DNA from 2 places in the Hominenteromicrobium sp. genome. Region 2 is predicted to be linked to the other one. Evidence: a T-box and tRNA genes for the amino acid it is inferred to sense, from the RefSeq annotation. Region 2 holds a T-box; the other holds one or more tRNA genes.
What was found. The T-box of region 2 lies ahead of tyrS (tyrosine--tRNA ligase). A T-box ahead of a tRNA ligase gene usually reads a tRNA of that ligase, here a tRNA-Tyr.
Positions count from the first base shown of each region.

Region 1: it has a tRNA-Tyr gene. The T-box ahead of tyrS (tyrosine--tRNA ligase) is inferred to sense a tRNA for this amino acid. The anticodon was not compared.

Region 1 is NZ_JBKWAE010000007.1:2,257-17,569, forward strand. Features, by position in the region: gene ACLTX1_RS06740 (gamma-glutamylcyclotransferase) at 1-261, opposite strand, end outside; gene ACLTX1_RS06745 (amidoligase family protein) at 273-1,226, opposite strand; gene dcm (DNA (cytosine-5-)-methyltransferase) at 1,222-2,250, opposite strand; gene ACLTX1_RS06755 (hypothetical protein) at 2,407-3,000, opposite strand; gene ACLTX1_RS06760 (hypothetical protein) at 3,150-3,698, opposite strand; gene ACLTX1_RS06765 (plasmid segregation centromere-binding protein ParR) at 3,727-4,002, opposite strand; gene ACLTX1_RS06770 (ParM/StbA family protein) at 3,999-4,919, opposite strand; tRNA gene ACLTX1_RS06775 (tRNA-Tyr) at 5,432-5,516, opposite strand; gene larC (nickel pincer cofactor biosynthesis protein LarC) at 5,862-7,142, shown strand; gene ACLTX1_RS06785 (hypothetical protein) at 7,319-8,359, shown strand; tRNA gene ACLTX1_RS06790 (tRNA-Lys) at 8,498-8,573, shown strand; tRNA gene ACLTX1_RS06795 (tRNA-Thr) at 8,596-8,671, shown strand; tRNA gene ACLTX1_RS06800 (tRNA-Tyr) at 8,992-9,076, shown strand; gene ACLTX1_RS06805 (SGNH/GDSL hydrolase family protein) at 9,344-10,009, shown strand; gene ACLTX1_RS06810 (hypothetical protein) at 10,041-10,166, shown strand; gene ACLTX1_RS06815 (TolB family protein) at 10,148-10,588, shown strand; gene ACLTX1_RS06820 (hypothetical protein) at 10,607-11,167, shown strand; gene ACLTX1_RS06825 (YgiQ family radical SAM protein) at 11,232-13,205, opposite strand; gene ACLTX1_RS06830 (glycoside hydrolase family 36 protein) at 13,216-14,793, opposite strand; gene ACLTX1_RS06835 (glycoside hydrolase family 3 N-terminal domain-containing protein) at 14,999-15,313, shown strand, end outside.
Region 2 is NZ_JBKWAE010000006.1:93,750-109,062, forward strand. Features, by position in the region: gene yfmH (EF-P 5-aminopentanol modification-associated protein YfmH) at 1-1,236, opposite strand, end outside; gene yfmF (EF-P 5-aminopentanol modification-associated protein YfmF) at 1,233-2,498, opposite strand; gene ACLTX1_RS06435 (glycoside hydrolase family 10 protein) at 3,141-4,424, opposite strand; gene ACLTX1_RS06440 (DUF1294 domain-containing protein) at 4,512-4,802, shown strand; gene ACLTX1_RS06445 (YjjG family noncanonical pyrimidine nucleotidase) at 4,814-5,518, shown strand; gene ACLTX1_RS06450 (ComEC/Rec2 family competence protein) at 5,528-7,693, shown strand; gene holA (DNA polymerase III subunit delta) at 7,716-8,768, shown strand; gene ACLTX1_RS06460 (toprim domain-containing protein) at 8,779-9,372, shown strand; T-box leader at 9,402-9,651, shown strand; gene tyrS (tyrosine--tRNA ligase) at 9,763-10,989, shown strand; gene ACLTX1_RS06470 (hypothetical protein) at 11,181-11,606, opposite strand; gene ACLTX1_RS06475 (hypothetical protein) at 11,618-12,271, opposite strand; gene ACLTX1_RS06480 (hypothetical protein) at 12,290-14,092, opposite strand; gene rfbB (dTDP-glucose 4,6-dehydratase) at 14,092-15,111, opposite strand; gene rfbA (glucose-1-phosphate thymidylyltransferase RfbA) at 15,137-15,313, opposite strand, start outside.

The DNA.
Region 1 (15,313 bases), on a different contig from region 2:
GTAATGGTCCAGATGCCGTTCATCCCGTTCGGAGATCCGCCAGAGGACACCGTCCACATAGCTTCCTTCTTCCGGCAGGATAGTGGCGACGCCATTCCCGCCGCCGTTCATGCAAAAGGCAAGGCGGTACCCTTCCAGCCGGACGGTATCCACCACTTCCGCATCGGGGCAGCGGAAGGCCATCTGGTTTAGGTTCATATTGCTTCCATAGGCAAAATACAGCAGTGTACCAGTTGGCTTTTTGAAATTTTCGGTTTTCATCACCTCCAGTGTTATCGTTCTTGGTTTCGGCGGTTTTGCAGGCTGGGGTATTGGGCTTTGTCATACCGCCATGCCCGGTCGCCGGGGAGGTTCGAGAGCAGATGTTCCCGCACATTTTTGTATTCCGGCCCGATGAGGCCCAGCCGTAAAAGGAAGGTGCGGAAGGTAAAGGCGGGGTTTTCGCTGATCTCGGTTTTCCGCATCACCGTCCGGCTCTGGTTGATGGCCAGCGCGGAGATGGCCAGCGCCAGCGTGATATTTGCCCTGACTTTTCCTGCATGGAGGGTGCTTTCAAAACAGCGCCATTCCAAGGTGCTGCGATAGAACACCGAATGCAGGTTCAGGGCGTAATATCTCGTCCAGTTGTAATGTTCGTAGCTTTCATCCCGCCCGCCGTACCATTCCCGCTTGAGGCGTTCCATGGTGGTATTGGTGGGAAGCTTGCGGATTTTTTCCAGCATGGGTTCCCGCACCTTCTGGCACCAGCGTTCCACCCGGTGTTCATTGACATTGAGGGCTTTGAACAGGATGTCCTCTTTGGAATACATGATGGAGAGGGCGTTTTTCAGGCTCTGTGGGGTATGCTTGGAGGCGTCCACATGGACGTGCATCCCGCAGCTTCCGTTCACGACAGCCCCCGCATGGCGCAGGGCGCGGACAACCTCCTGCAGCTTTCCCATTTCGCTGTATTCCAGCTTGGGGGAATTCATCTCCACCTTGTAGGTGCCATCGCTTATGGGAAGCTGCTGCCGCCCGATCCGATGAGAAGCATGGATGCTGGAGTCGTAGACAAACCGCCACTTTTTGCCCTCGTTGTCTATAACCTCCCACGGATCGTAGGTGCGGGATTCATGTGTCTGGCGGGCCATGGTACCGAACAGGGAAGCCACCGCTTCCGCTGCTTTCTGGCGGGTTAGCCCCGTCATCTCAATCTCGCAGCCGAAGTATTGGTCTTTTAAATCAATCGATGGCGGTCACCTCCCGATGGGCGGCGGCAAGCCGTTTCCCGATGGCTTCCACCACTGTAACGGTCACGCCGTTTCCTGCCTGCTTGTATAGCTGGGCGTCGGATTGGAGAGGCAAAACGATATCAATCCGTTCATCTGCCCATCCCTGCAGCCGCAGGCATTCCCTTGGCGTCAGGCGGCGGATGCGCTTGAGCGGCTCCAAGGTGCCTTGGTCGCTGCTGGCGGTGAGGGTATGGGCGATTTTTCGTCCAACCCTGCCGCGCCGGGTATTTTTCTGAGCAAACGCCAGATTGATGCTGTCGCCGGGATACGCCATTTTGTACCCCTTTTTTGTATTCTCCCTGATGGGCAGGCCCACCTCATACAAACCGGTTTTCCCGCCGAATCCGCCCGTCTGCGCCGCGAGGGTGCAGCTTACCCCTTCCGGGGAGTAGACTCGCTCTCCCTGCGCGCCGGGGCGGATTTGTATAAGAGATGTGCCTGCTGTTTCGGTGAAAGGAAATACTTTTCCTCTGCATCTTTTATTAAGATATCCGATAAGGTACACCCTTTTTCGGGATTGGGGGACTCCGAAATCCTTGCTGTTGAGCACCTGCCATTCCAGACCATACCCCAATCCGTCCAGCGCATGGAGGATGGCCGCAAATGTCCTGCCCCCGTCATGGTTAAGCAGTCCGGGAACATTTTCAAGCAGCAGATACGCAGGTCTTTTTGCCGCAGTCAGCCGGGCAATTTCAAAGAACAGGGTACCTCTTGGATCGTCGAATCCTCCACGGTGTCCAGCAATCGAAAAAGACTGGCAGGGAAATCCGCCGCACAGCAGGTCGAAGTCGGGGATGCCGTTTGGATCGGCTTTTCGGATATCTTCACAAAACCACTCTCCTTTTGTATCGAACAGGGCTTCATAGCTTTGGTTTGCCTTTTCGTCGATTTCGCAATGGCCTACGCAGGTAAACCCTCCGGCGCGGGCGAGCCCTTCCCGGAACCCGCCGATGCCGGAGAACAGGTCAATATATCGTATGGTTTTCTATATCACGCTCCTTTTGAGGGATTTGATGAATCGTTAAAGCACAATCAATGGACATCGCCCCTTTTTCGTGAACTGAAATCTATATGAAAACACCCCCGCAGGCGGCTGAGGCGGTACCTCAGTCCTGTGGGGGTGTTGTTGGTAAGGTTATTCTTCGGTTTCTTCATCTTCAGGGGATTCGTCGGCAGGCTCGGCTTCTTCTTCCTCGTCATCGTCCTGCTCCCAGCTTTCCGGCATGACGTCCTCATCATCCTCGTCGGGGCAGTTCTCGTCGCTGTCATCTCCCTCTGCGGGGATTTCCTCGCCCTCGTTGATTTCCAAACTCTCTGCCGGATTTTCTGCTTCTGTATCATCGGCTTCTCCATAAAATGATCCGGTCAGAGGATTAAACCGATTGGCCCGTGCTTCCTCTTGGGCGGCTCTGGCGGCTTCGAATTCTTCTTCCGCTTCTTCCAGCGCCTGTTCGATCAAACTGATCACGAATTCCTTTTGGGTAAGGCGGCGGTGGTAGTTTTTCTCGTAGTTTTCAAGGTATTCCTTTACCCTCTGGAACAATTCCTCGCTCACCTGAAATGCTAATGTTCTTCCTTTTTCCATGACTTTGACAGCCCCTTTCTCATAGTGCTCCATAATGACCATTTCGATGAATTTGCTGATTGTGCTTTCTGTTTCCCTGATTTCCTCGCTGATGCGATTGTGCAGGTCTAATGGGATTTTGCAGGTGATGCCCTTGGTTTCCATGCTCTGTCGCTCCTTTTTCTTTTCTTTCCCTTTCGGGCAACACAAGCATACTGCAACCCGCCTGATAAAGCTATCACCAAGAGCAACAACCTTTCAGCCAAAGCAGGGCTGACAAACGTCACAACCAACAAGGGCTATGTTTGGGGTTTTCAGCGGCTTGGCCCATCCATTTTCTTTTGCTTTTTGGGGGTGACCGGCTGCATATCCTCAAAGAAATATCCGGCCATCTGCTTCATCCAGTTAAAATCCTGTTCTTCCGGTATTGCAACCGTCAGGACAACGGCGTCTGAAATGCGGCCTTTTCCGTTTTCCCGATAGTATTCCTCAAAGCTGCCCCACCAGCCATCCGCGCCGGTCCTGATTATATCGTCGCGCCCGTCAATGCTGAGGTAATAGCGGGCGGTATCTACGCCGATGGATTTGCCATCTATTTTTTGGAAGGCGTAGATCTTCTCATCGGCATAAATGTCTATGGTCTGCCTTGGGGCAAGGTAAAGCGTCATTGTCCGGTCTGTGTATTCGGGGTATTTCTCATTCGGCTTCTCCAGCAGGACAAGCCGGGCCGCATCGAAGGATTTGGGCGGTTTGTAATCCACGGTGAGGCGTTTGAGCTCGGCCCCTTTGAAATCCTCGAAATACAGGGGATCGCCAAACACAATATGCTTGGGGTTTTTGATTTTGTAGATTTCTTTTCTCATAAGTCGGTTCCTTTCGTTTTAAACAGAGTTAATCTTCTCCCAGCAAGGAACCGAGGAAGCCCATCATCTCCTGCGGGATGGCTTCCTCCGGCTGCTTCACAGGCTGGGAAGGGACAGCTTGAAGTTCTTCCCGCAGTACCCGCCGCAGGGTAGTTTCAAAGGTTTCCTTTTCTTGGCTCTCCAAAATAGCCTGCACCAGAAAGGCGTTTTTCTGCCCGTCCGGCACAGCCTGCAGGATTTCCCAAGCCCTGCGGTGGCGTTTATTCTGGAGGTTGGGGCGGAAACCGAATAGGGGCCTGTTCATCCCTTGCTCACACCGCCCGACAAATGCCCCAAAATCCGCTCGAATCCTTCGGCGTTCACACGGTCGTCTATCAGGGCAAAAGCCCGGCACAGGCCGTCCTGTTCGCTCACGTTGCCTTTAACCACTGCCGCGCCCCCGCCCAGCATGATTACCGGGATGGCTTTCAGGTCAAACCCCGATTCCATGGCTGCCGAGAGAAGCCGTTCGGTGTAGAGGCGGCCCTGCTTTTGGATGATGCTTCGGGCGTCCTCGTCCATGCTGCAGGCTTTTCCAGCCAGCACGCGCTCTACTTGGGCGTCGGTAACGGACAGCCCTACATCCCGGCGGATCTGTTCTTTCGTTTCGTCGATGCAACGGATCATGCCGAGCTCCAAGCTGCGGCAGGTTGAAGCGTTCGGGACGCCGTTGTCCAGCCGCATGAGATCCACCGTCCAGCCGCCGATATCCATGAGCAGAACAGAAGGTTCGTTTTGGATAAGTTCAGGATGGATGGCGATGGCGGAATACCCCTGTGGGAACAGTTTCACATCCTCGATGGTTACTTTGTAGGGGATTCCCTCAAATTTGAAGCACACCGGCTGGGAAGAACGCAGAAGGTATTCCCGGAAGGGCTTTTTCTCACGGCCAAATCCGGCCAGAGGCAGCCCTGCTGCGAGGTTTACGGAACACTCAGCCTTTTCTCCGCGCTGTTTAATCTCTTTGGCGATAGCGGCAAGGGTAAGCAGGTAGTAGTTGTCGTTCTCCATCTTGTTTCGCAGGATGGGCTGCCTGCCCGTCCCGCACACGAAAAACTTCCCGCCGTACTCCAGCGTGTTCTGCAGGGTGTAGGGCTCGTGGGAATATTCTGAGATACCGGCTGGGAAAGAAAAATGCCGGGTTTTGATGGCGTAATAGCCGTGGTCTATGCCGATGTTCATGGTTTTGCTCATCCTTTCTTGACGGTTGTTGAAAACTTGAGGGCTTTGTTTGGGGGCTTAGAGTATGCTTGCTGGAAAGAAATGCTTGTTCTTTCCCAGCTGGTAAGTAATTAGGGGGTGAGGGTGTGGGAGAGGGGGAAAGCGAAAAATCGCTGCGAAAAACCTCCCCGGCGGCCTGCCGGAGAGGTTCTAAAAAAGGGCGCACTACCCCCTTGTATCTTGAGGGCTTAAAATTGGCCCGTTTTAGGGATTCGTCAATCTATCTATGAAACTGCCGGAAACTTCTGCATTTCCGACAACGGGAAAAAAGGGTGGTAAACGCAAAAAAGCGGGGCCTCCGGCCTGAATTTTCAGGCGGAAGCCCCGCATCTGCTCACGAAAAATCTTGATATTGCCATTTTATGGAAAAGGCATCTATGGAAAATCATTTTGGATTTTGCGCTCTAAAAAGCCCGCAAACCCGCATGAATACTGACAAAAACGGGGTGGACATCTAAAGTGTCCACCCCAGATGGTGGAGGAGGGTGGATTCGAACCACCGAAGCTAGAAGCAGCAGATTTACAGTCTGTCCCCTTTGGCCACTCGGGAACTCCTCCATATACAGAGCTGCGTAAACGCAAACTCATATTATAAAAACGGGAAACCCGTTTGTTGCAAGACGAACACACTGCTCGCTTGAGACAATCGTTATTATAATACATCGGTACGCAAAAGTCAACCCTGTTTTTGCGAAAATTTGTGTTTTTTCGCGGGGGAAAGACTTTGCGGTTCTGGTTTGGCTTGACATCATCGCTTTGGGGCGGTATACTGTATTTATTGCGGCAGGAAGCTGCGGGGGCGTTGGAGCGCCGAATCTTGTTTTTATAGGATTAAATTATGCCAGCGGAGGCGCGCGGACTGTATGAGGTTCGTGCGCCTTTTTGATTTTAGGAGGAATCTGCATGAAGACTTTGTATTTTGACTGCGGCATGGGTGCGGCGGGCGACATGCTTTCGGCGGCGCTTTTAGAACTGTTTGACGACAAACGGGCAGTGCTCAACGAGCTGAACGCGCTCGGTATCCCCGGTGTGGAATTTAAGGCGGAAGTGAGCACGAAATGCGGCATCAACGGCACGCATCTTTCCGTTACGGTGAACGGCGAGGAGGAAGAAAGCGCTGACGTGCACGACCACGAACATCACGCTCACGACCATGTACACGAACATGAACATTCTCATGAACATGAGCATCACCACGAGCACGATCACGAACATACGCATGAGCATGAACACGACCACGGGCATCACCACCACAGCAGCATGGCGGATATCGAGCATATCATCGGGCATCTGCCGTTGGCGAATGCGGTGCGTGCAGACGTGATTGCGGTGTATAAGCTCATCGCGGAAGCGGAGAGCCATGCGCATGGCATGCCGATTTCGGAGATCCACTTCCATGAAGTCGGCACAATGGACGCGGTGGCGGACATTACGGCGGCGTGCTTGCTCATCCGCAAGCTTGCGCCGGAGAAGATTGTTGCGTCACCGGTGCATGTAGGCGCGGGAAAGGTGCGCTGTGCACACGGTGTGCTGCCTGTTCCGGCCCCGGCTACGGCGTATATTTTGTGCGACGTGCCGATCTACGGCGGGCGCATTCAGGGTGAGCTCTGCACGCCGACGGGCGCGGCTTTGCTGAAGCACTTTGCGGCAGCGTTCGGCGATATGCCGGTTATGCGCGTGCAGCGCGTGGGTTACGGCATGGGCAAGAAGGACTTTGAAGTGGCAAACTGCGTGCGCGCGATGCTGGGCGAAACCGGCGACGGCGCGGACTCCGTTTACGAGCTGAACTGCAACATCGACGATATGACCGCCGAGACGATTGGCTTTGCGGCGGAGAAGATTCGCGAGGCGGGCGCGGTGGAGGTCTTCACAACCGCCGTTATGATGAAGAAAAACCGCCCCGGCACGCTGCTGACGGTGCTGTGCCGCGAGGCGCAGAAGGAGGCCGTTGTGCAGGCGATTTTCAAACACACGGCGACCATCGGCATCCGCGAGACGCTGTGCCGCCGCTATGTGCTGACCCGCACGGAGGAGACGGTGGAGACCGCCCTCGGTCCGGTGCGCCGCAAGGTGTCTTCCGGCTACGGCGTGCGGCGCGCGAAGTTTGAGCACGATGACCTGGCGGCGCTCGCCGAGAAAAACGGGTTGAGCCTCACGGAAGTGATGGAAAAGATTGATAGATAAAATATAAAGGTTTATGGGCCTCGCGTTTTACGGGGCTCTTTTTCTGTGTGCGGCAAAACTTGCAAAAGTATTGCAAAGGAACTGCAAAAACGGTACGGTTTATATTGAAACAGCGGGGCGGGTGTGGTATGCTCTGGGCGTAGGAAGGTTACACAAAACCGAAAGGAGTATTGGTTATGAAACGGACGTTAAGGACGAAAATCTGGTGTGGTGTGTTGGCAGTTGCGTGCGTCAGCGGCGTGGCCTTTGGCGTTGCAAATTTGCCGCGCGTGCAGGCGGAGGCGATCTCCGGCGGCGTGGAGGTCACGGAGGCACCGGGGAATGAAGCAGTAGTTTCGGAAGAAAGCAAAGCGGAGGTGCCGGAGATCTCTGGAAATCCCGAAATCTCCGAAGTATCTGAAACGGCGGAGGTATCTTCTGCGAAAGAAGAATTTGAATCGCATTTTACAGCGGATGAAAAACTGGATTTCTCCAAGATACCGAAAATCGTTCGCACGGAAGACGGGAGCATTTCAATTGAAAACGGCGACGGCAGTTTTGATGCAGAGAATGACCCGTACTTTTCTGCATCGAGCATTTACGGCGGTAAAAATGTGAAAGCCACGATCAAAGACGTGCATATGTCCAATAAACTTGAATATGGTCTTACGCCAGCGGATAACGACTGCTTTGTTCCGTGGTGGATAAATGGTGGTTACCCGTGGCTGGAGACCTGCGAGCTGAACGAAGACGGCACGCTTTCTTCGCCGCATTATGCGTTTGCGTATGTCACAATCGGCTTTGAGAACACCGGAGATGAAGCGACGGGATTCCTTTCCGGGGAATACGCCATGGGACAGTATGACACAGACGGCTGCCCTTTGGATATATCCGAGTGCACGACCGACAAGCGAGAGCTGATTAACGGCATTGCAGAAGTTCCGATGAATGCGGAAGACCCGAACAAGACCGGGAATATTCTGTTGGAGCCGGGTCAGACAAGAGAGCTTGTCTTCATATATCTTTTGTCTGACGAGAGCGTCTATGTGCGCACAGATGATGAAGCCGCTGAAAGAGACGGTGTGAAAAATTACATTGAGATCGTAGAAAACTACTTTATCGACGCCTATACGGAAACCGATTGCCGATATACAATCGATGTCAACAGCGGTTTGGGCCCGTTTGTGCACTATGACGTGAGCGACATTGTGAATGATTTCTTTACGGAGCACAAATAATTTTGATGGGAAGGCCCGGCTTTTGCCGGGCAGTTTCCTTATGTTTCTGCGGTTTTGCGGAGAAAAAGGAAATTTTCAAATTTTTTCATTTTAGAGTTGACAGAACGGCGCGAAATTGCTATAATATTAAAGCTGTATGACTCATTAGCTCAGTTGGCAGAGCACTTGACTTTTAATCAAGGTGTCCGGAGTTCGAATCTCCGATGGGTCACCAAGCGCGTTTTTACGCGCTATGCGCTGGTGTAGCTCAGTTGGTAGAGCAGCTGATTTGTAATCAGCAGGTCAGGGGTTCGAGTCCGTTCACCAGCTCCAATTGATTAAAACTGAGAACATTTTGTTTTCGCTTTTCTATATATTTATTGAGTTCGGTACGGACTCGAACCCTGAAAGGGTTTCGGCGTTAAGAAAACTTTCCGGTGGAAAGTTTTTAGCCGGAAGCGGCGTAGCAGCTATGCTGTAAGCCGTGAAGACGCGCAAGCGGCTTCGTCCGTTCGCCAGCTCCAGTTGATTAAAATCGAGAACATTTTGTTTTCGTTTCTATATATTGTTTCCGAGTGTTTTGCTTGGCAGCAATAAACAGAACTTGTTTCTGTTTTTATAATATGAGTTTGCGTTTACGCAGCTCTGTATATGGAGGAGTTCCCGAGTGGCCAAAGGGGACAGACTGTAAATCTGCTGCTTCTTGCTTCGGTGGTTCGAATCCACCCTCCTCCACCAGAAAAAAGGACTTTGCATTTTGCAAAGTCCTTTTTTCTGTGAAATAAATTCCTTCGGGATTTGTGAAATATACCTTCGGTATAGTGAAAAAACAACCTACGGTTGTTGTGAAATGCGCTGCGGCGCGTGAGATTTATTTCATTTCACATTTTGCGTCAGCTGCGGGCCTTTGTCAACGTGGTAGGTATTTTGCACAGTGCCCTTGTAATATTGTAGAAATCCGATTATAATATAACCAGAAATTTACTCTTTTAGGGGGAGTTTACCATGATTTTTGAAAATATGGATCGCATTATTTTTGCAGGGGATTCCGTAACGGATATGGGCAGCGCACAGCCGGTGGGCGAGGGCTTGTTTGACAACATGGGTCACGGCTATCCGCGCGTCATCGAGAGCCTTGTGACGGCGACTTACCCGGAGCTGAGCATTCGTTTTACGAACTCCGGCATCAGCGGCAATACGTCGAAAGACCTGCTTGCGCGCTATGAGCGCGACGTGCTTTCCTTGAACCCGCAGTGGGTGTCTATCTGCATCGGCATCAATGATGTGTGGCGGCAGTTTGATTCTCCGGCGCTCACCGATCAGGCGGTCGACCCGGTGGAATATGAAGAAAACCTGCGCACGATGATTGAACAGGCGAAAATGGTTGCGAAGGGCGTTATCGTCTGCACGCCGTACTACATGGAGACGAACAAGAGCGACTTTATGCGTGCCAGAATGCAGGAATATGTGGGCATCTGCGAGCGTCTTGCCGAGGAATACGGCTGCCGTTTTGTAAACTTCCAAGCGGTGTATGACAAGTTTTTGCAGTATAAACACTCTTCGCTCATCGCATGGGACCGCGTGCACCCGAACCAGATCGGCGCGACGCTGATGGCGAAGGAATGGCTCTCGAAGTGCGGATTTGAATACGACCACACGCCGGAGGCGTAAGATTCCATTATAATCTGGGGGAGTTGAAAGCATGAAATTTGGTGTGCAGCTTTACGGCCCGCTCAACAACATGCAGGGCGAGGTTTTGGAAAAGCTTGCTGCGCTTTCCGCGACATCGACGGCAGGCAGGAAGTGGACGTGTACACGATCCCGGTGAACGGCGGCGCGGAAAAGCGACTGACAAAGGGTGGCTTTAACGACGGCCCGGAGTATTCCCCGGACGGAAAGTACATTTGGTATAACGCTGCAAACTCCGGCTTGATGCAGGTTTGGCGCATGGAGCGGGACGGCGGCGAGCAGACGCAGATCACCGAAAACCGGCGGAACAACTGGTTCCCGCATGTATCACCGGACGGAAAACGGGTGGTCTATATTTCCTACGGCCCGGAGCAGCTGGAGCCGCACGAGCACCTGCCAAACATGTCGGTGGAGCTGTGGCTGATGGATGCGGACGGCGAAAATCAGCACAAAATTCTGTCGCTGTTTGGCGGGCAAGGTTCGATCAACGTGAACTCCTGGGCCGGAGACAGCATGCGGTTTGCATTTGTGAGCTACGCGATTTTGGAAGACCCGAAATGACTGACGAGGTGAATAAAAATGATTTTTGAAAATAAAGGCAAAGAGAATACTTTGGAGACGCTGCACATTGCTTTAAACGCTGCGAAGGAGGGCGGAACGACGCTTGTGGTGGCTTCGAGCGCGGGCGACACGCTTATAGAACTCATCAAAATGCAGGAAGAGCTCGGGACAAATGTGCCGATGGTTATGGTGGGGCAGGCGTACGGCTACCCGAAGCAGGGCGTGAACACCATGACGGACGAGCGGCGCGCGGAGTTGACCGCAGCCGGTGTGCATATCATTCATGCCGCGCACGCTTTGAGCGGTGCGGAACGCGGCATCAGTCGTAAATTCAGCGGCGCGTACCCGGTGGAGATTATGGCGCACACGCTGCGCATGTTCGGACAGGGCACGAAGGTTTGCGTGGAGATCGCCATGATGGCGCTGGATAACGGCGCGATTGAGTTTAATAAGCCGGTTGTCTGTGTGGGCGGCTCGGCGCGTGGTGCGGACACCGCGTGTATCATCACGCCGGCGTATACGGCAGACTGCCTTGACACGAAAATTCACGAGATTCTCTGCAAGCCGGGTTTGTATTAAATTATAAAGCAATGACAAAAGCTCTGCACCTGAAATTCGGTGCAGAGCTTTTTGCTGTCTTACATTATCGTTTGCCGCGCTTTTTAGGCAGCTCGCCTGTCCAACGGCGGCTTTGGGGCGCCGGCGGTTGACTCGTTCTGCCGTGCTTTGCGCCGTTTTTGTTTTTACCGTCAAACGGTTTATTGCTGTTTGCGGCGGGCTTTGGGAGAGCAAAACGGGTATCACCGTGGCGGGGGCGCAAAAGGCAGTTTTTGCCTGTGCCAATGAGGTCGCGGCGATTCGCTTTGATGAGCGCTTCCGTGACGAGGTCGTAATTTTTCGGGTCACGGTACTGGATGAGCGCGCGCTGCATCGCTTTTTCGTGCGGGTCTCGCGCGACGTATACAGGCTTCATTGTGCGCGGATCGAGCCCCGTGTAGTACATGCAGGTCGAGATCGTGGACGGGGTGGGGTAGAAGTCCTGCACCTGCTCCGGCATATAGCCGAGGTCGCGCAGATATTCCGCGAGCTTTACGGCGTCCTGTAAGGTGGAGCCGGGATGCGAGGACATGAGGTACGGCACGAGGTACTGGTTGAGGTGCATTTCTTCGTTCAGCTCTTTGTAGCGCTTGACGAAGCGGCGGTAGACAGAATTCTGCGGCTTACCCATCATGCGCAGCACGCCGTCGGAAATATGCTCCGGTGCGACTTTGAGCTGGCCGCTGACGTGGTATTTAACAAGCTCGCGGAAGAACGTTTCGTCTTTGTCATTGATGAGGTAATCGAACCGAATGCCGGAGCGCACAAAGACCTTTTTCACTTTGGGCAATGCGCGCAGCTTGCGCAGGAGGGAAACGTAATCCGTGTGGTCAATCTCCATGTTGGGGCATGGCTCCGGGAACAGGCATTGGCGGTTTTTACACACGCCGACCTTCATCTGCTTTTTGCAGGCGGGCTTGCGGAAGTTTGCCGTGGGGCCGCCGACGTCGTGAATGTAGCCTTTAAAATCGGGATCCTCGGTCATTTTTTTCGCTTCTTCCAAAAGCGATTCGTGGCTGCGGGACTGAATGATGCGGCCCTGGTGGAACGTCAGCGCGCAGAAGCTGCATGCGCCGAAGCACCCGCGGCAGCTGGCAAGACTGAATTTCACTTCTTCAATGGCGGGGATGCCGCCGAGGGCTTCGTAATCCGGGTGATAGGTGCGCGTATAGGGCAGGGCGTAGGTGTCATCCATTTCTTCGGTCGAAAGCGGCATCTGCGGAGGATTCTGCACGACGAACAGGTGATCGTCCGGGTAGGGCTCGACGAGCGTTTTCGCCGTGAACGGGTCGGTGTTGAGATACTGATTGTAAAAGCTTTTCGCGTACAGCTCTTTACTGGTGGAAATCTTATCGAAGCCGGGAAGGTGGAGCACGTCGTCGCCGTCGGGCGCGATGTGCGTTTTATACACGGTACCGCGGATGAACGTGAGCTCCTGCACGGGGATGCCGCTGCGCAGGGCTTCGGCAATCTCGACGATGGAGCGCTCGCCCATGCCATAGGAAATGATATCCGCGCCGGAATCGAGCAGGACGGAGCGCTTCATTTTGTCCGACCAGTAATCATAATGCGCAAGGCGGCGCAGGCTGGCCTCGATGCCGCCGATGATGATGGGCGTTTTCTTAAACGTGCGGCGGATGAGGTTGGAATATACGATGACGGCGTAATCCGGGCGCAGGCCCATTTTGCCGCCGGGGGAGAAAAAGTCGCTGCGGCGGCGCTTTTTGGCGACGGAATAGTGGTTCACCATGGAATCCATATTGCCGGCGGAAACGAGAAAGCCAAGTTTTGGCTCGCCGAGTGTGCACACGCTTTCGGGGTCGCGCCAGTTCGGCTGTGCGATAATGCCGACCGTGAAACCGTTTGCTTCGAGAATGCGGGAGATGATCGCCGTGCCGAACGACGGGTGGTCGACGTAGGCATCGCCGCTGATGTACACGAAATCGAGCTGTTCGATGCCGCGTACCGCCATATCTTCTTTTGAAACAGGCAAAAAAGCCGTTCTGTCTAATTTGTTCATGAAAAGTCCTTTATACGCTGCCGGTCAGGATGCCGCACGGCTCTGTCCAGTCAAAGTGTTTCGTTTCCTCGCCGAGCTTCCACACGGCGGGGCAGGTGGTCTCGTGCCAATCGAGCGGGCGCGCGGTGGGCTGGGGCTGACTTGCGCGGCGGAAAGCGTCGCGGATGATGGCTTTGCGCTCGCCATTTAAGTAGGAAGCCGGAACGGAGAGCAGCGTGGGTGTGCCGCATTTTGCCACAAGCTCCAGCCAGCGCATGCCGAGCGTTTCGTCGATGGCATCGGTGAGCGGTACGCAGTCGGCATCAATGGCGAAGAAGCGGTCGTGCATCGGCGCGGTGAATGCCAATGTGTTCATGCCCATGCGGCGCGTACGTGCCCAGAGCTTGCCGCTGACGTCATCGCCGGTGCGGTTGAGGTGCATGAGCCCAGCGCCGAGGTGGCCGAAGCAGTTGCAGCCCATGACCATGGCGTCACCCGCGGCAGCTAAGATGCGTTTATATAATTCAATTAAAATTTCGGCCGTCGTGCGGGTCTCGTCCGCAAAGCGCCAACCGCTGTCCGTGAGCTCGTCGCCCATTTCAAAGCCCCAACGGCCGAGTACGTCGTAGGAAGTGAAATCGTGCTTGATGAGCTTGTAACCCCAGCTTGAGACGGTGCGGATGTCCTCTGCGATGTGGTCGAGCACTTCGGGCACGGAGGGGTCGAGGTATTCGGGGTCACGCTTCGAGCGCCAAGAGGCGGGAATACTTTCGCTGTGATCCCATAATAAACGTACCCAGATGCCCGGCTGTATGCCAGATTCGCGCAGCTTTTTGGCGAGGCCCGGCATGTCCGGAAAGCCCTTGTTGCCCGCGCGCCACGGGCCGCCGTTGTAGTTATCCGCACGGTCAATTTGCCAGCAGTCGTCGATGATGAACCACGGGCGGTTTGCGAGCCCCTCGGTGAGTTCGGCGAGGGCCTTCGCTTCGCGCAGAACGTCATCTTCCGTGGCATGCCCGTAGGCATGGTACCAGTTATTCGCGCCGTAGACGGGGGATTTCGGCAGAATGGGGTTCGGGCTCAAAACGGAGAAAAATTCACCCATGGCAGTAAAGCCGTCGGCGTCTTCGTATTCTGCGCGGCAAAGCTCCGCAGCGCAGAGTGTGCGGCCGTTTAAGCGCACGCCGAGACCGCCGCAGCGCACGTCGAGATATACGCTGTACCCGGTGCTTTCGGCTGTCCACCAGCACATGGCAGCGGGCTGCGTGTGCACGCCGAAGGCTTCGGTCTTGTTGTCGCTCTGCAGGAAGAAGTACCACGGCATGACGCGATGGGGGACATAACCGCGCCATTCATAGTCGCCGTAGCCGCGCTCCCAAACACCGCCTAAAACCTGCGCTTTTTCGGGCAGCGGGTCCGCGAAATAGAGCGTGACGCGCTGCACGGGCGTTGTGTCAGCGGTGACGTATATGCGCAGAGCTTCGCCGTTCGGCTTTAACTCGACGGTGATGTCTTTATAGGTAGTTGGATTTTGAAACGGAAGGAATTTTTCTTCGTCGTCGGTTTTTAAGAGCATGCCGGTGGGCATGGGGAATTTTTTTGGATTCATAGGGGTGCTCCTTCGGCCATGGATGCTTTTTTATAGTATAACACAGGATACGCAAAAAGAAAAGTGATGAAATTCAGTGAAAGCTGTACGAAAAATTCGTTTGATTTTCTTCCTTGTCAACCGTGCAAAGGTGTGCTATGCTTTAACATGTACGCACAACTGAGTTTTGTATCGGTTGACAGTTTCAATGGAGAGGACAATAAAAATGAAAGAAAAATTTAAAGACAGTGCGCTTTCCCCGAAAGAGCGTGCGGAAGACCTGCTGCCGCGCCTGACGCTGCGCGAAAAGGTCGGTCAGGTGAATCAGAAGCTTTACGGCTTTCAGAGCTACACCTGCAACGGCGAGCACGTGGAGCTTGCGGATAGCTTTAAAGAAGAAGTGGAAAAATGGAGCGGCCTCGGTGTGCTTTACGGCTTATACCGCGCAGACCCGTGGGCGAATAAGGATTATACGACCGGCCTTACCGGCGTGAACGCAATCCGCGCCTATAATCTGGCGCAGCACTATGTACTGGAGCAC
Region 2 (15,313 bases):
AATGCGCGCGTTCACGTCTTCCGCGGTGATCTCGGAGAAGCACTCAATGTAGCGGAACAGCTCGCGGTCGTTAAAGTGCATGGTCATCACGGCGTTCGCGATGACATCCGGGCTATTGAGGCCGGAAACATTCGCGCCGTAAAGGGATTTCGCGCTGCGGCGCACGTCTTCCTCCTTGACACCTTCGCGCTTTAAACGTGCCATTTCCTCACGGATGGCATCACACACGGCCTCCGGGTTGCCGGATTCGCCGCCGAACAGCAGCGCACCGTAGCCCGTGCCCTCAAAATACTCGTAGCTGAAGGAAGCTTCGTTCACAAGGCCCGCATCTAAGAGCTTGCGGAACATCGGCGAACTGTCGGACGCCATAATGTCGAGCAGCACCTCGGTGACGGCAAGGTCTTTTTCCGTGCGGTGCGCACCGGTTACGGCCTCTTTCACGCCGAACTGGAACATAGGGCACGCCACAGGCAGCTTTTCTTCGACGAGCGGCTGCACGATGGTATCGGGCTCCTCTTCAAAAACGCGTTCCACCTCAACGGGCTCGCTCTTTTTCAGCATTTTGTCGCACAGCGCGAGGACTTCCTCCTCCGTACAGTTGCCGCAGACGCACAGTGCCATGTTGTTGAGGTTATAGAACGTGTTGTAGCAGCGGTAAAGGTACTCCGGGGTGATTTCCGCAATGCTCTCCACCGTGCCCGCAATGTCGTCCTTGATCGGGTGCGTGTGGTACATGGCGCGCAGCAGGCTGAACATCATGCGCCACTGCGGATCATCGTCATACATTTTGATTTCCTGGCCGATGATGCCGAGCTCTTTTTCAACGGTCTGCTTTGTAAAATACGGGGACTGCACGAAGTCGAGCAAAATCTCCAGCGCCTGCTCTGCGTTTTCCGTGCAGGAGAACAGGTAGCGCGTCGTCTCAAACGACGTATACGCGTTTGCGGAAGCGCCGATCTCGGCATAGCGGCCGAATGCGTCGCCGTCTTCGCTTTCAAAAAGCTTGTGCTCCAAAAAATGCGCGATGCCCGCGGGTGTCGTCTCTGCCTTATCCTCGTCGCTGCGTTTAAAGACCTTATCGATGGAGCCGTAGCGCGTGCCAAACACCGCATACGTACTGCGCATTTCCGCTTTCGGGTATATAAACACGGTCAGGCCGCTTGCGTGTTTGACGCAGCGGTAGCCGTCCCGAAGAAGTTTACTTTCCACAAGGGTATTCTTCATTTCTGCGCTCATTTTGCCGCTCCTTTCAGCTTATAGACCGTATCGAGCGTGACGCGCTCGGCGGCGCTGACGATCTCGTCCTTCGTGATGTTCATGATACACTCCGCATATTCCTCCGGCGTGTGGAGCTTGCCCTGCAGCATGCCGCTGAGATACCATGTCTCCATGGATGCCGCGGAATCTGCCACGGCGTTGTAGCTGTTGCACATGGCGAGCTTTGCAAAGAGAATCTCATCGTCCGTGATATTGCCCTTTTTCATATCGTTGAGCTCTTTTAAAATCGCTTCTTCCGTGCGGTCGAGGTCTTTCGTTTCCACGCCGCTCTGCACGAGCATGACGTTCTTCGGCGTATCGTGGCGCGCGGCGCAGTAGTAGCAAAGGCTCTGCTTTTCGCGCACGTTCATAAAGAGCTTGCTGCTCGGTGTGCCGCCGAGCACAACGGACATCAGCTTTGCCGCAAGGCGCTCTTCCGGCGTGGTGCCGATGGCAAAGCCCATGACGAGCTTAGACTGCACAACGGGCATTTCTTCCGTCACACGCTTTACGTCTCCCGATGCTGTGTGGCGCTTTGTTTCAATGGACACCGCGTCGCGCATGCCGAGGCGCTTTACAAGCTGCTGCGCAAAGCGGTCGTCCGCACCGTCGCCGATCGTGAACTGGCAGATCTGCGCGTGCTTTACGGCATACTCCCACGCCGCTTTCACGCCCTCGCGGGTCGCGTTCAAGATCGCCTCGCGCGTACCGATGCGCGGCACACCTGCGGGTTCGCCCGCAAACATGGTCTGCACACAGCGCTGCATGGCATACGTCGCCTTATCGTTATATTCCGCGTCAAGCGTCTCCAAAAGCTGGCGCTGTTCCTGCAAAAAACCGTCCTCCGGGAACAGACCGTTTTCATCGCACAGCGGCGTGAACAGAATGCTCTCCAGCATTTCGGAAAGCGCCTGCTGCACATCTTCGCCGCCGAACGCATACGGGTTCGCAATGCCGGCTGCGGCAAGCGTTAAAATCTGGTTATCGCCCACACGCGTTACACCCGGCTGCACCGAAGCGCCGTACAGCTCCGCAAGGCGCTTGCCGAACTGCGTGTAATCGGGGTATTCGCGCGTCGCACGGGAGATTATATTCGGGACGAGTGCATATAAAGCCGCATTTTCCGGCGTGGTAAGCGGCAGCACAAGGTGTGCGGAAACGCGTGCCGTTTTAAACTGCGGCGTGCTGCTCCAGAACGCCTGCAAGCCGCAGTCCTTCTGTTCAAAAAAATGATTATTCATCTCTGAAATTTTCCTTCCTGAAATAGTTTAAAACCGAATTTTCAAAAGGTATAGTTGCATAAATATGCTTTCGTATTCGTATTATAGCACAGCTTTTTTCAATTTTAAAGCCAAAGACGGCTTTTTCACAAAAAATTCAGTTTACGCGCGCACAAAAAACCGGGCGCAACACTTTTCGATGCACCCGGCTGAAGCTGCGGTCTCCTCGACCGTATTCAAATTGATCTCGATGTCCGTGAATTCTTCCCCCGAAGTATAATATACCCGCTTCGTAATGATGAGGCGTTCTCCTTTTGAAATCCACCTCAACCGAGGTACATTTTTTCAAACGCCTCTATGCTGTCAAACACATTCGGTTTGAGCCCCGCTTTTTCGTATTCCTTTGCATATAAGCTGAGTGCGCCGTCAAACTGCGCCGCAGCCGCCGAGTATAAAGGTTACACAGGCTTTATAGCCGTCCTCGTTCCGCATTAAAACAAACAGGTCGGACGTTTTCGAATATCGCCCCGTGCGACAGGCGCAAAATGCGGGACGGACACATTCTGCACCGCTTTTCATACATCAGCCGCAGCTTCAGTATATCAAAAGTGATGGCAAGGCGCAATATTTTCTCTTAATCTGTGGAATATTTTATATAATTTGTCAATTCTGTTGTGCTTCTTTAAACCTTTCCAGCTCCGGCACGGCGTTCGCCATTTCGGCTTTGGCGTTTTCGCCTGTCAGGTGGTCTACGGCGTACAGCACCACGCCGTCTGCACCCGCTTCCTTTGCGCGGTCGATCTGCTTTGCGAGCATGTCGGTCGTGTTGAGCCATGTGCCGTTGTCCGCATCCGTGCCCGCCTTATACACCGCAAGCCCGATATACAGTTTGATGCTTGGCAGGCGCTTTAATGCGCACCAATTTTGGAGCGCCGTTTCAAACGGCAGCGCTTCATTTTCAAAGCTGTAATAAAGCTGCGGGCAAACGTAATCGATATACCCCGCCTGCGCACACCACGTGTACACGTCAGCATTGATCATCTCGTTGTTTTCTAAATTGCCCTGCGGCGAAATGCCGAACTGCACATTTTCATTCGCTTCCTTCACACGGCTGTACACGGCGGCGATGAGCGCGTTCACATTCGCGGTGCGCCACTCGTGCAGCGTGAGCGGCTCTTCCGTTTCTTTTACATACGCCGTGTACTGCTCGGCGTCGATGCTTTCGTCGTCCGTGGGGTAAAAATAGTCGTCAAAATGAATGCCGTCCACGTCGTATTTTTCGGCGATCTCCGCTGCGCCGTCCGCAATGCGGTTGCGGATATACGCGCTTGCGGGGTTATAATAAATGCCGCTGTTGTACGCCATAAAATATTCCGGGTGATTTACATAATTTTGCATATAAAATCCATTTTCGTCAAGCTCCGGCGGAATTGTCGTGCTCGCAATGCGCAGCGGGTTGATCCACGCGTGAAACTGTATATTCTGCTCGTGCGCGGCGTTTACCATGTATTCCATTGGGTCATAGCCGGGGTCTTTCCCCTGCATATCGGTCAAAAGGTGCGACCACGACTCGTACTCCGAGGGATACAGGCTGTCCGCAAACGGCCGTACATGCACAAACACCGCATTTGCGCCGACGCTTTTCGCAGCCGCAAGCTTGGCATCAAAATTCTCCTTGAACGTTTCTTCGGTCTTCTCCGTCACATCGAGCGCCATATACGGAATCCACACGCCGACAAGCGGTTCTTCTGCTTTTGCGGTCGTTTCTGCGGCGTTGCTATCCTCATGCTCCGGCGCAGTGCTTGAGAATACGACTTCAACGGAGTTTTCCGCCGCACGCGGCTCTGCGTTTTTCTCCCGTCCCGCCGCGCTTTTCATCGCCAGAAATACGGCCGCAACCAAAATTAAAACCGCGATGACATAATGATACTTTTTAATTACGATCATACGCTTTTTCCTTTCTCTCTGCGTTCCCTTGACCGCCAAACGGATTTGCGGTAAGATAATCATAAGTATGAGACAAGCGAGGAAAATATGATGGATTTTAAACTGGAACCCGTGCAGTTCACACTGCTGACCTATTATTGTATCATCAATATCACAGCCGCAGTCCTGACCGTTACCGATAAGCGCCGCGCACAGAAAAAGCAGTGGCGTGTCCCGGAGCGCACGCTCCTTTTGCTCGGTGCGGCAGGCGGCGCACTCGGCGAATTTATCGCCATGCTGTGTATCCGCCACAAAACAAAGCACCTGAAATTTGTGATCTCCATGCCCGTTTTCATCGTACTGCACATCGTCCTTTTCTATCGGATTTTTTTGCTTTGAGGGAGACTTTAATGAACACAAAATATAGAAATCTGCTGTTTGATGCCGATCAGACGCTCATCGATTTTGAAAAGGACATGCCGCTCGCATTTCAATATATGTACGAGCAATCGGGGCTTGCAAAGCAAAAGCCATACAGCGCAGAGATTCTGCGCCTTTATAACGACTGCAACGAAAGCTGGTGGCGGCGTTTTGAGCAAAAGCTCTGCACCAAAGCGGAGCTGTACCGCAACCGTTTCGTCGATTTCTTCGAGGTCGCGGGGCTCACACCGGTCAGCATCGATTTTTTGCAAGACCTATATGTCTCCGGCATAGCGAAAACCGGCACGCCGCTGCCGGGCGCTTTAGATATGCTGCGTGCGCTTTCAGAGCGTTACGACCTCTACATCACCACAAACGGAAATCCGATCTCGCAGCCCGGACGCCTCAAGAATTCCGGCGTCACGGCCTTTATGAAGGGCTGCTTTATTTCCGATAAGATTGGCGCGGCAAAGCCGGATAAAAAATATATTGATTATGTCCTTGCGCACATACCGGGCGCGAGCACCGAAAACTGTCTCGTCATCGGCGATTCGCTTTCGGCAGACATCAAAGGCGCGCAGAACGCCGGTTTAGACAGCTTATGGTATAACCCTAATCGCAAAGCAAACACCCTTCCCATACCGCCCAACTTTGAAGCCGCAAGCTACGAAGATATCGTAAGAATTTTGCTGTAAGGAGCTTTTATGGAGAACCCCGACATCGACCGCCCGGCCGTGCACATCGGCTTCCCCTTTTTCGCGGCGCTGTTTGTCGCCTCTTTCTTCGGCGCGCCGTTTGCCGCCGTTTCGGCGGTTTTGCTGTTCGCCGCCGTTTTTCTGCTTTTGCTGTTTAAGCAGCATCGACAACGGCCGAATTTCGTGCTTTCCCTCATCGCCACCGCAGCCGCATTCGCGGTGTTTGCAGTTGCAATGAATCTATTCGTGCTGCCCACAGAGCGCTATGACGGCGGCACATATACCGTCACCGGAAACGTAGAGTCGTTCCTCACGAAAAGCAACGGGCGGTTCTATTACAAGCTGCATGTGACGCACATCGACGAGCCTGTACAGGATGTCGATTTTTCGGTACGCCTCTCCCACAGCGAGGCTTTCCCGGCAGAGATTGGCGACACGGTCACGTGCGAAGCGAAGTTCTTCGCGTTTGAAGACAGCCTCGGGCTCTCCCCGCGCACCTCGTGGCTTGCGGATAACATGGTCTTATCCGCCTATGTCACGGATTACGAATCCGTGCAGGTCACGCCTGTCGAAAAGCGCCCGTTTTCATATTATGTAAACCAAATCCGCACGCATTTTCACAATTTGATTTTGGAAAACTACCCCAAAGTCGAAGGCTCTGTGCTTTCCGCCATGCTGCTCGGCCTGCGGGACGATATGGAAACCGAGCTTATCTCCGCCTACAAAAAGGCCGGTGCTTCGCACATTTTGGCCATATCCGGCATGCACATGGCGATCTTAACGCAGTTCACCCTCGGTTTTCTGGGTCTGCTCGGACTGAAACGCCGCCCGGCCGCGCTCGTTTCCGCGGTGTTTACGCTGCTTTTTATGTTCGTCTCGGGGCTTTCGGCCTCTGTGGTGCGCAGCGGCATTATGCAGCTCATTTTGCTTTTCGGCATTCTTCTCGGTCGCCAGGCGGAACCGCTCAACTCCCTTGCGGTCGCCGTTTTGACCATGAGCTTATTAAACCCGTTCTGCGCGGGCGATGTCTCCCTGTTGTTCTCGTTTTCGGCGACGCTCGGCATCATCCTGCTTGCGCCCCGCATCACAAAAGCAATCACGAAAAATATTCGCAAGCCGCAGCGGAAAGCGCACCTTGCAAAGCTTGTTTCTGCATTTTCCGTCTCATTTTCGGCGGTGCTTTTCACTGCGCCGCTGCAGCTTTATTTATACGGCACAGTGCAATTCGTTTCGGTGCTCACATCGCTTTTGGTGTTGGAAATTTCCGCGTGGCTGCTGCGGTTCGGGCTTATCGCCGCCTTGCTGCTCGCCGTCCCCGTTCTCTCCCCGTGCGCCGCACCGTTCGTGTTTTTAAGCGGCATTTGCGTGAAGGCGCAGAATTTCATCATCACGCTTATCGCAGAGCACATTCCCGGTACGCTGCGTATCTCCGGCAAATATCTGCCCGTAACCGTCGTAATCTGCGTCCTTTTCTTCACGCTTTCCGTGCTTCTCTACCGCCGCAAAAATAAAGCGCTGCCATGCGTTTTAACGGTGTGTATCCTGCTTTGCGGCATGAGTGCAAACGCGCTTTTGAGCCAAAGCGCCGCACGCCTTGTCGTTTTCCGCACCGATTACGCCGCCTGCACGGCGATTATCACAAACACCTCCGCCGAGGTGCTCGGGTGCAGCGGAAATGCCGCTTCCGTTGAGACCGCCCTGCGCGCGAACGGTGCGGAACAGATCACCCTTTTACTCGTGCAGCCTGATGAAAAAAGCATCCGCTGCGCCGAAAAGCTTGCACAGCTTTTCGAGGTCAAGCAGATTCTCGTGCCGGACACCGTATATTACCCTGCGGAAAACGCTGCGTTTTACGATTTCAGTTATGTCGGCGTGCTTCCCTCCGGCAGCTTCACGGTCACGGACAGCGGCGAGACCGTCACGGTCACCGTAAACGGCACGGAAATTTACCTTGAAACGAAACGCAGCACGTCGCTTTCCCACGACACAGATATTTTGGTGACAGAAAAACCGCAAAATGCAGTCTCTGCCCCGTTTACGATTTTAAAAACAAATGGTATAATAGAGGATACCGAAGCTTCGCTTTCGCCCGGCGCATACCTCTTTATGACGGAGCACGAAAGCATCCGGCTCGATTTTGACGAGCGCGGCACGTACACGGTATACGGCGGCTAAGCCGCAACGAAAGGAAAACACTATGCCCGAGATTACGGAAACCAAACTCAAGGAGCAGATTGCAAAAGAGCAAATCGGCAGCCTTTACTTTTTGTACGGCGACGAAAAGCTGCTCGTGCGCCGAAATTTAAATCGCCTGTTAAAAAAACTGGACGGCAACTTCCCGGAATTCAACTTTCAGGAATTCCCGCACGACGCGCCCGTAGACAGCATTGCGGACGCCGTTGTCGCCATGCCGTTTATGGCAGAGCGCAAGTGTGTCACGGTCTCCGACCTCAACGTGGAAGCCATGAACACCGCGGAGCTCGATAAGCTCTACGAATTGCTCGATACTATTCCCGAAACGACCGTGCTTATTCTTTATCTGCCCACGCTCGAGATTGATCCGAAAAAGAGCGCAAAGTGGCGCACGTTTTTAAAGAAGCTCGACACGCGCGGCTTTTCCCTGCCCTCGCTGCGCCTGAAAGACAACGAGCTTGAAAAATACGTCTGCCGCGAGGCCGAAAAGGCAAACTGCCTGCTCTCCCGCAAGCTTGCCGAGCGCATCGTGCAGTACGTCGGCAACGACTTAAACGCCCTCACAAACGAAGTGACAAAGCTCTGCGCCTTTGCGGGCGGCGGCGAGATCACCGCCGAGCAGGTGGAAAAAACGGTCACGAAAAACATGGAAACAACCGTGTTTCTCTTGAGCAATGCCCTCGTGCGCGGCGATTACAGCAAAGCGTATGCGCTGCTTGATCTACTGATGGCCCAGCGCGAAGAACCGTACACGATTCTGGCCGTTTTAAGCAGCGCTTACATCGACATGTACCGCGTGCGCGCCGCGATCGAAGCGGGCAAAACGTCCATGGCGCCGACGGAATACGGCGATTACCGCGGCCGCGATTTTAGATTAAAATATGCCGAGCGCGACGTGCGCGACCTTTCTATCGAAATGCTGCGAGAATGCCTTTCGCTTTTACTCAACTGCGATCTTTCCATCAAGCTTTCGGGCGGTGAAAACATGGACAGAATCGCACTCGAAAAGCTTTTCGCCCAGCTTTTGTACGTCGCGCACCGCGGCAGCGTGGCCTAAAGGAGCTCTTATGATCCACATGAACGAAGCCCTCATCGTCGAGGGCCGGTATGACAAAAGCAAGCTTTCCGCGCTGACCGACGCTATCATCGTCACAACGAACGGCTTTGGCATCTACAAGGATGCTGAAAAGCGCGATTTCATCCGCAAGCTCGCCAAAGAGCGCGGCATCGTCATTTTGACGGACAGTGACAACGCCGGCCGGCAGATCCGCGCGTATATCACGTCTTTCGTGCCGTCAAATCAAATTCGCCACGCGTATATCCCGGATATTTACGGCAAAGAAAAGCGCAAAGCGGCGCCTTCCAAAGAAGGCAAGCTCGGCGTGGAGGGCATTTCCTCGGAAATTTTACTGGAAATTTTAAAAGAAGCCGGCGCTTCCGTTGAGGGCAGCACAACCGATTTTCAGCCCTTAACCCCGGCAGACCTCATGCCTCTCGGTCTCACCGGCGGCGTAAACAGCGCCACACTGCGCCAAGGCGTTTTGAAAGCACTTGATCTCCCCGAAAACCTCACGACCAAAATGCTCCTGCGCTGGGTGACGAGCGAAGAAAAAAAGGCGCAGCTTTTAGCCGCCGTAGAAAAAATCAAAAACGGTGCTTGACAAACCGAAAAGCGCCGACTATAATAAGCACAATGGCTGTGAAAGAAAGAAGTACGCGTTTTCATCGGCACAGAGAGCCTGCGGGTGGTGTAAGCAGGTGCGAAAAAACGCCGAAATACATTCCGGAGCTGTCTTTTTGAACGGGTTCCCAGTAAAAAAGTCCGTGTGCGCACGTTACAGCGCAAGGGTATGTTTGTACCCGTTGAGGTTTCAGGTGTGAGCCTGAAATAAACTGAGGTGGTACCGCGAACCACAAAACGAAACGTGTTCGCCCTCATAGATCAAGTGAGGGTGTTTTTTTATATTCAAAATTCCCCTCCTTGAAGATCAAGGGGGCTTTTTTATTGCCCCAAAAGCCCAAAACCTGAAAATCGAAAGGAACGAAACAACATGGGTATTTACGAAGAATTGCAGGCCCGCGGCCTCATTGCACAGGTCACGGACGAAGAGCGCATCCGCAACCTTATCAACAACGGCGAAGCCACGTTCTACATCGGCTTTGACTGCACCGCAGACAGCCTTACAGCTGGTCACTTCATGGCGCTGACCTTAATGAAGCGCCTGCAGATGGCGGGCAACAAGCCAATTGCCCTCATCGGCGGCGGCACCACGATGATCGGCGACCCGAGCGGCCGCACCGACATGCGCAAGATGCTCACGATGGAAGACATCGAGCACAACGCCGCCTGCTTCAAGCGCCAGATGGAAAACTTCATCGATTTCTCCGACGGCAAGGCCCTCATGGTCAATAACGCCGATTGGCTCTTAAAGCTCAATTACGTCGAGCTCCTGCGTGAAGTGGGCGCATGCTTCTCTGTCAACAACATGCTGCGCGCCGAGTGCTATAAGCAGCGCATGGAAAAGGGTCTCTCCTTCCTTGAGTTCAACTACATGATCATGCAAAGCTACGACTTCTACGCCTTGTTCCAGAAGTACGGCTGCAATTTACAGTTCGGCGGCGACGACCAGTGGAGCAACATGCTCGGCGGCACGGAGCTCATCCGCAGAAAACTCGGCAAGGATGCCGCAGCCATGACCATCACCCTGCTCACCGATTCTCAGGGCAAGAAGATGGGCAAAACCGCCGGCAACGCCGTGTGGCTTGACCCGAACAAAACTTCCCCGTTCGATTTCTACCAGTACTGGAGAAACGTAGACGACAGCGACGTTTTGAAGTGCATCAAGATGCTGACGTTCCTGCCGCTTGACGAGATTGAAAAGATGGAAAGCTGGGAAGGCAGCCAGCTGAACCGCGCAAAGGAGATCCTCGCGTTCGAGCTTACACAGATGGTACATGGCGCTGAGGAAGCCCGGAAGGCACAGGAAGCCGCACGTGCACTGTTCGGCAGCGGCGCAAACTCCGAGAACATGCCGACCACCGAGATCACCGCAGCCGACCTCACCGACGGCGCAATCAACATTCTCGACCTCATGCAGAAAGCCGGCCTCATTGCATCTAAGGGTGAGGGCCGCCGCCTCGTGCAGCAGGGCGGTGTTTCCGTCGACGACGTAAAGGTCACCGATATCGCCAAGACCTGCACCGCAGCCGATTTTGAAAAAGGCCATGTCATCATCAAAAAAGGCAAAAAGGTCTTCCATAAGGTCGTTTTGAAGTAAGTAAAAAAGCGGCGGCGAACGCGTGCTGGCCGAAAAGCTGCTTGCGTTCTTCGACCAAGTGAAGCCGGAGAATGTGGACTATGCGGCGTTGAGAGAATTTTTGGGGAAGTAAATAAAACGCGATAGAAGAACCCCCGAGTTCAATTTGCAGAGCACTGCGAGGCGAACTCGGGGATTTTTATTTTGAGAAATCAAGCATGTAATTTACTTGTTACCCAATTGGTGACCGTTGTCATCCGTTTATTATACTTTGACCATTTTTTGATCGCTTCGATCGAGATGGAGAAGGCCAAACTCATGACCAAAAGCGTAAAATAGCTCAAAATTGCATTATGTGACCAAAAAACCAAAGCGGAACACGGTCCGTAAAAGAAAGCATGGACCATAAACATATTTCCTGAGTGTTTTCCTAAAAACTCAAGAGGAGCAGAAATAACGTGCGCCTTAAAATACCGTCCAACCAGAACAATGATCAGAAACGCAGCCAGCGCACTGAGCAAACCGCAGATTTGCCACAGATCGTTCTGCGAGATACTAAAGCGCAAAACCAAAAGTCCCGCGGCGCCCAAGAACAATACCGTCGCAAACACGACTTCCGACCATTTACCGTGTTTCATTTTTCGAGACATCAGTTATTCAGCACGTCTCCCTTGGCACATGCAGCTGCCAGAAGAATGACTAAGAAATAATTCAAATAGCTGCCGCCATATTTGGAGTGGATCGAATCGGGAATGAATTGAGGCAGTAAAAAGCCAATCGGAACCACTGCCATTCCGAGCCGTTCACACAGGCTGTCTATCAGCGGGATCAGAAGCACGATGATCTGTGCCAGACACATATACCACCATACGCCGCTGAGCAATCCGGTTTGGAAAAAATCCGAAACAGCAAACACATCCGCAATCATTCGAATCACGCTGTTTTCATAAACACGCATCGGATTGCCTCTAACGATCCAATACCCGAAAAATACAAATACATAGACCGGCCAAAAAGCTTTCATCAAGGAAAACCAACGTCGGATCAGAAATTGTAAAGTACTTTCAGAATTTGCACCCCCGCGTTTTTGGTATTGCAGAGATAAACCGTACGCGGATAAAAACACGAACAGCCAAACGCATACACGCGCCATGACGGCAACTGGTTGGATCCTATCTTCCGACAAGAAAAGAAACTCCATTTTTGTCTTTTCAACAAAATCCACATTATAAAACAAGTGATGAAACAGGAGTAAAAGTATACCGATCCCTTTTACCCGAGCCGTTTCCGCTTTTGTAAACAAGTTTTAGCCCCCTCATTTTCAGTTAACGGTTTCCGTATACTTCCAGAGCGTATAATCATCAAAAGTGCCGCAGGCGGTCACCTGCATATCGGAATGGCCATGCTCATGAAAAAATGTTAAAATACGCGTTTCAGACGACGTATTGCTGACGTAATAGACGTTTTTGCTTGGCAGAGCTGCAAGCGTATTTTCAAAGCCGAGGGACTCAATGTAGTCCTGCACACTTGGGTGGCTTTGCGTCACACCACTCAAAAACAATACATTTTTCGGAAAGCAGGCTCGGCTGCTTTTAAACACACTAAAATCATAGTACAGCGTCTGAATCGCCGTGCCAAAATCTAAAACATATAAATCTTCCGGCGTTTCGTTCACTTGTGCTAAGAATTCGGGGCGCAGTTTGCCGGGAATTACAGTTTTCGTGTATTTTTCCGGAGAATAGCTTGCCGAATAATAAAATGTACCGTCTACATACATGCGATATGCTACAGCGTCTTCTATAGGTGCAGTATTGTCCGGCAGATAGTTTATCCCCTGCCATCCGCCTACCAGGAGCGCGGCGGCACACAACAGAGCTTCCGTCGCCTTGCTGCGCTTAAAAAACGGCTCACAGAAATACGCGATCAATACGGCGGCGCAGAACAGAAAACCAAATTCTACGCGATAGACCCACCGTCCAAGTCTGTAAAAATAGACCAGAAATCCAAGCACCATCAGTGCCAACACCGCCGGTACCCAAAATTTTTTGGGATTTGTAATGGCGCAGAATAATCCGAGCAGCACACAGCAAAGCGTCATCGGATAATAGAGTTGGCGCAACCGAATCATGCTGAGCGCTTCGCGAATACTCGGATGCAGATTCACACGATGTGCATTGATAATATCCAATACTTGCTGCATCTTCTCTGTACTAAACACCGCTTGATCTGCAAAATCCCAATGCAGAATCATTTGATAATCGTTTTCCGATACGCCGATTGCTGTAAGTTCGTCGCGCAGATTTTCATAATCACACCAGGTGTAATCTAATATCTGGGAGCGGATTTTCGTAAATGTATAGTATTCTGTATAATCTGGATTGGCTGTATATGTAAGTGCATTTACAATATTAAACAAAAAGATAGTAACTATAAAAACTATCCCTGGTACAGCAATTTTAAGAAAAAACTCATATAACTTCATCTGTTTTTGCTTAAAACAAATCACTATATGATAAACAACAAGTACACTAGAAAACGCTATCGCCATAAAGAAAGCGTCTCTACGAACCAAACATCCCGTTATAGCCAACAAAGCTCCTAATACACAGCATTTCCTCCTATTTTGTTCAAACAGCGCCCAAACAAACAACAGACATCCACACATAGATGCCACAATCGCTGTTTTTGTAAACTGTGGCAAGATATACAGATCACGTGCGGCAAAGGCTGTAATCCAGACAACAGTCAGAACCGCTGTGCCAAGACGAAGTTTCTGCACAAGTACATAAGTGAGCGCAAGAAAAGACAAAAAGCAAAGAAGCATTTGCAGCCAAAAATACCAGCTTATTGCCGGGAAAAGACTATACAGCGGCACAAAAAGCCAGCCAATGAAAATGTTGGAGAACATCATGTGGGCATCTGGGTGGCCGGTATACGCACCGGAAACCACCATTTCCATGATGAAATCATCCGAAACCTCATATTTTATACTGCAAAAAAGAAGAATGCACAACAGCAGAACCGCCTGCGCTGCTGCTAAGACGAAAAACAATTTCTTTTTGCCAAAGTGCTCCTGCAAATCGATCGCCGGAGCGCTTCGAATCTGCTGTACATCGTTTGTCATCAGCGATTACCGTACATTTTTTCGTAGTAATTCTGATACTCACCGCTGATGATGGTCTCCCACCACTCACGATTATCGAGATACCACTGGATGGTCTTTTTAATGCCGTCCTCAAACTTGGTCTCCGGCAGCCAGCCCAACTCGTTATGAATCTTGGTCGGATCGATGGCATAACGCATATCATGACCCTTACGGTCACCAACATGGGTAATCAGACTCTCCGGCTTGCCCAGCTCCTTGCAGATGATTTTTACGATCTCGATGTTCTGCTTTTCATTATGACCGCCGACATTGTAAACTTCGCCCACACGACCCTTATGGATAATCAAATCAATGGCCTTGCAATGGTCTTCCACATACAGCCAGTCACGGACGTTCAGACCCTCGCCGTAAACAGGAAGGGGCTTGTCTGCCAGAGCATTCGCGATCATCAGCGGAATCAGCTTCTCCGGGAAATGATAAGGACCGTAGTTGTTGGAGCAGCGGGAAATGGTCACAGGCAGGCCGTAGGTACGGTGGTAAGCCAGAACCAGCAGGTCAGCGGCAGCTTTGGAGCTGCTGTACGGAGAGCTGGTGTGGATCGGTGTCTCCTCGGTGAAGAACAAGTCGGGACGGTCCAACGGCAGGTCGCCGTAAACCTCGTCGGTAGAGACCTGATGATAACGCTGGATGCCGTACTTGCGGCAAGCGTCCATCAGCGTTGCGGTACCCATAATATTCGTCTGGAGGAAGATGCCCGGATCTTCGATAGAACGGTCAACATGAGATTCTGCCGCAAAGTTAACCACAATGTCCGGATGCTCTTCTTCAAACAGTTTATTTACAGCTTCGCGGTCGCAGATATCGGCCTTCACAAAGCGGAAATTTGGGTTATCCATGACAGGCGCCAGCGTAGACAGGTTGCCTGCGTAGGTCAACTTATCGAGGCAGACAATGCGGTAATCCGGGTATTCTTTCAGTATGTGAAAAATAAAATTGGAACCAATAAATCCGGCGCCGCCGGTAACGATGATCGTCATAATCTAACTCCTTGTGCTGTGGAACTTACTCCTGGGTCTTCGTACTGCGAACGGAACTTCTGATCGTACCTTCTGCAACTATTTTCAAGTGCGTGCCATACGGGGATTTACCGTACTTTTCCGCAGAACGCAGCAGTTCTTCTTTATCGATCCAGCCGAAGCGGTAAGCAATCTCCTCCGGTGCGGAGATCTTTACGCCCTG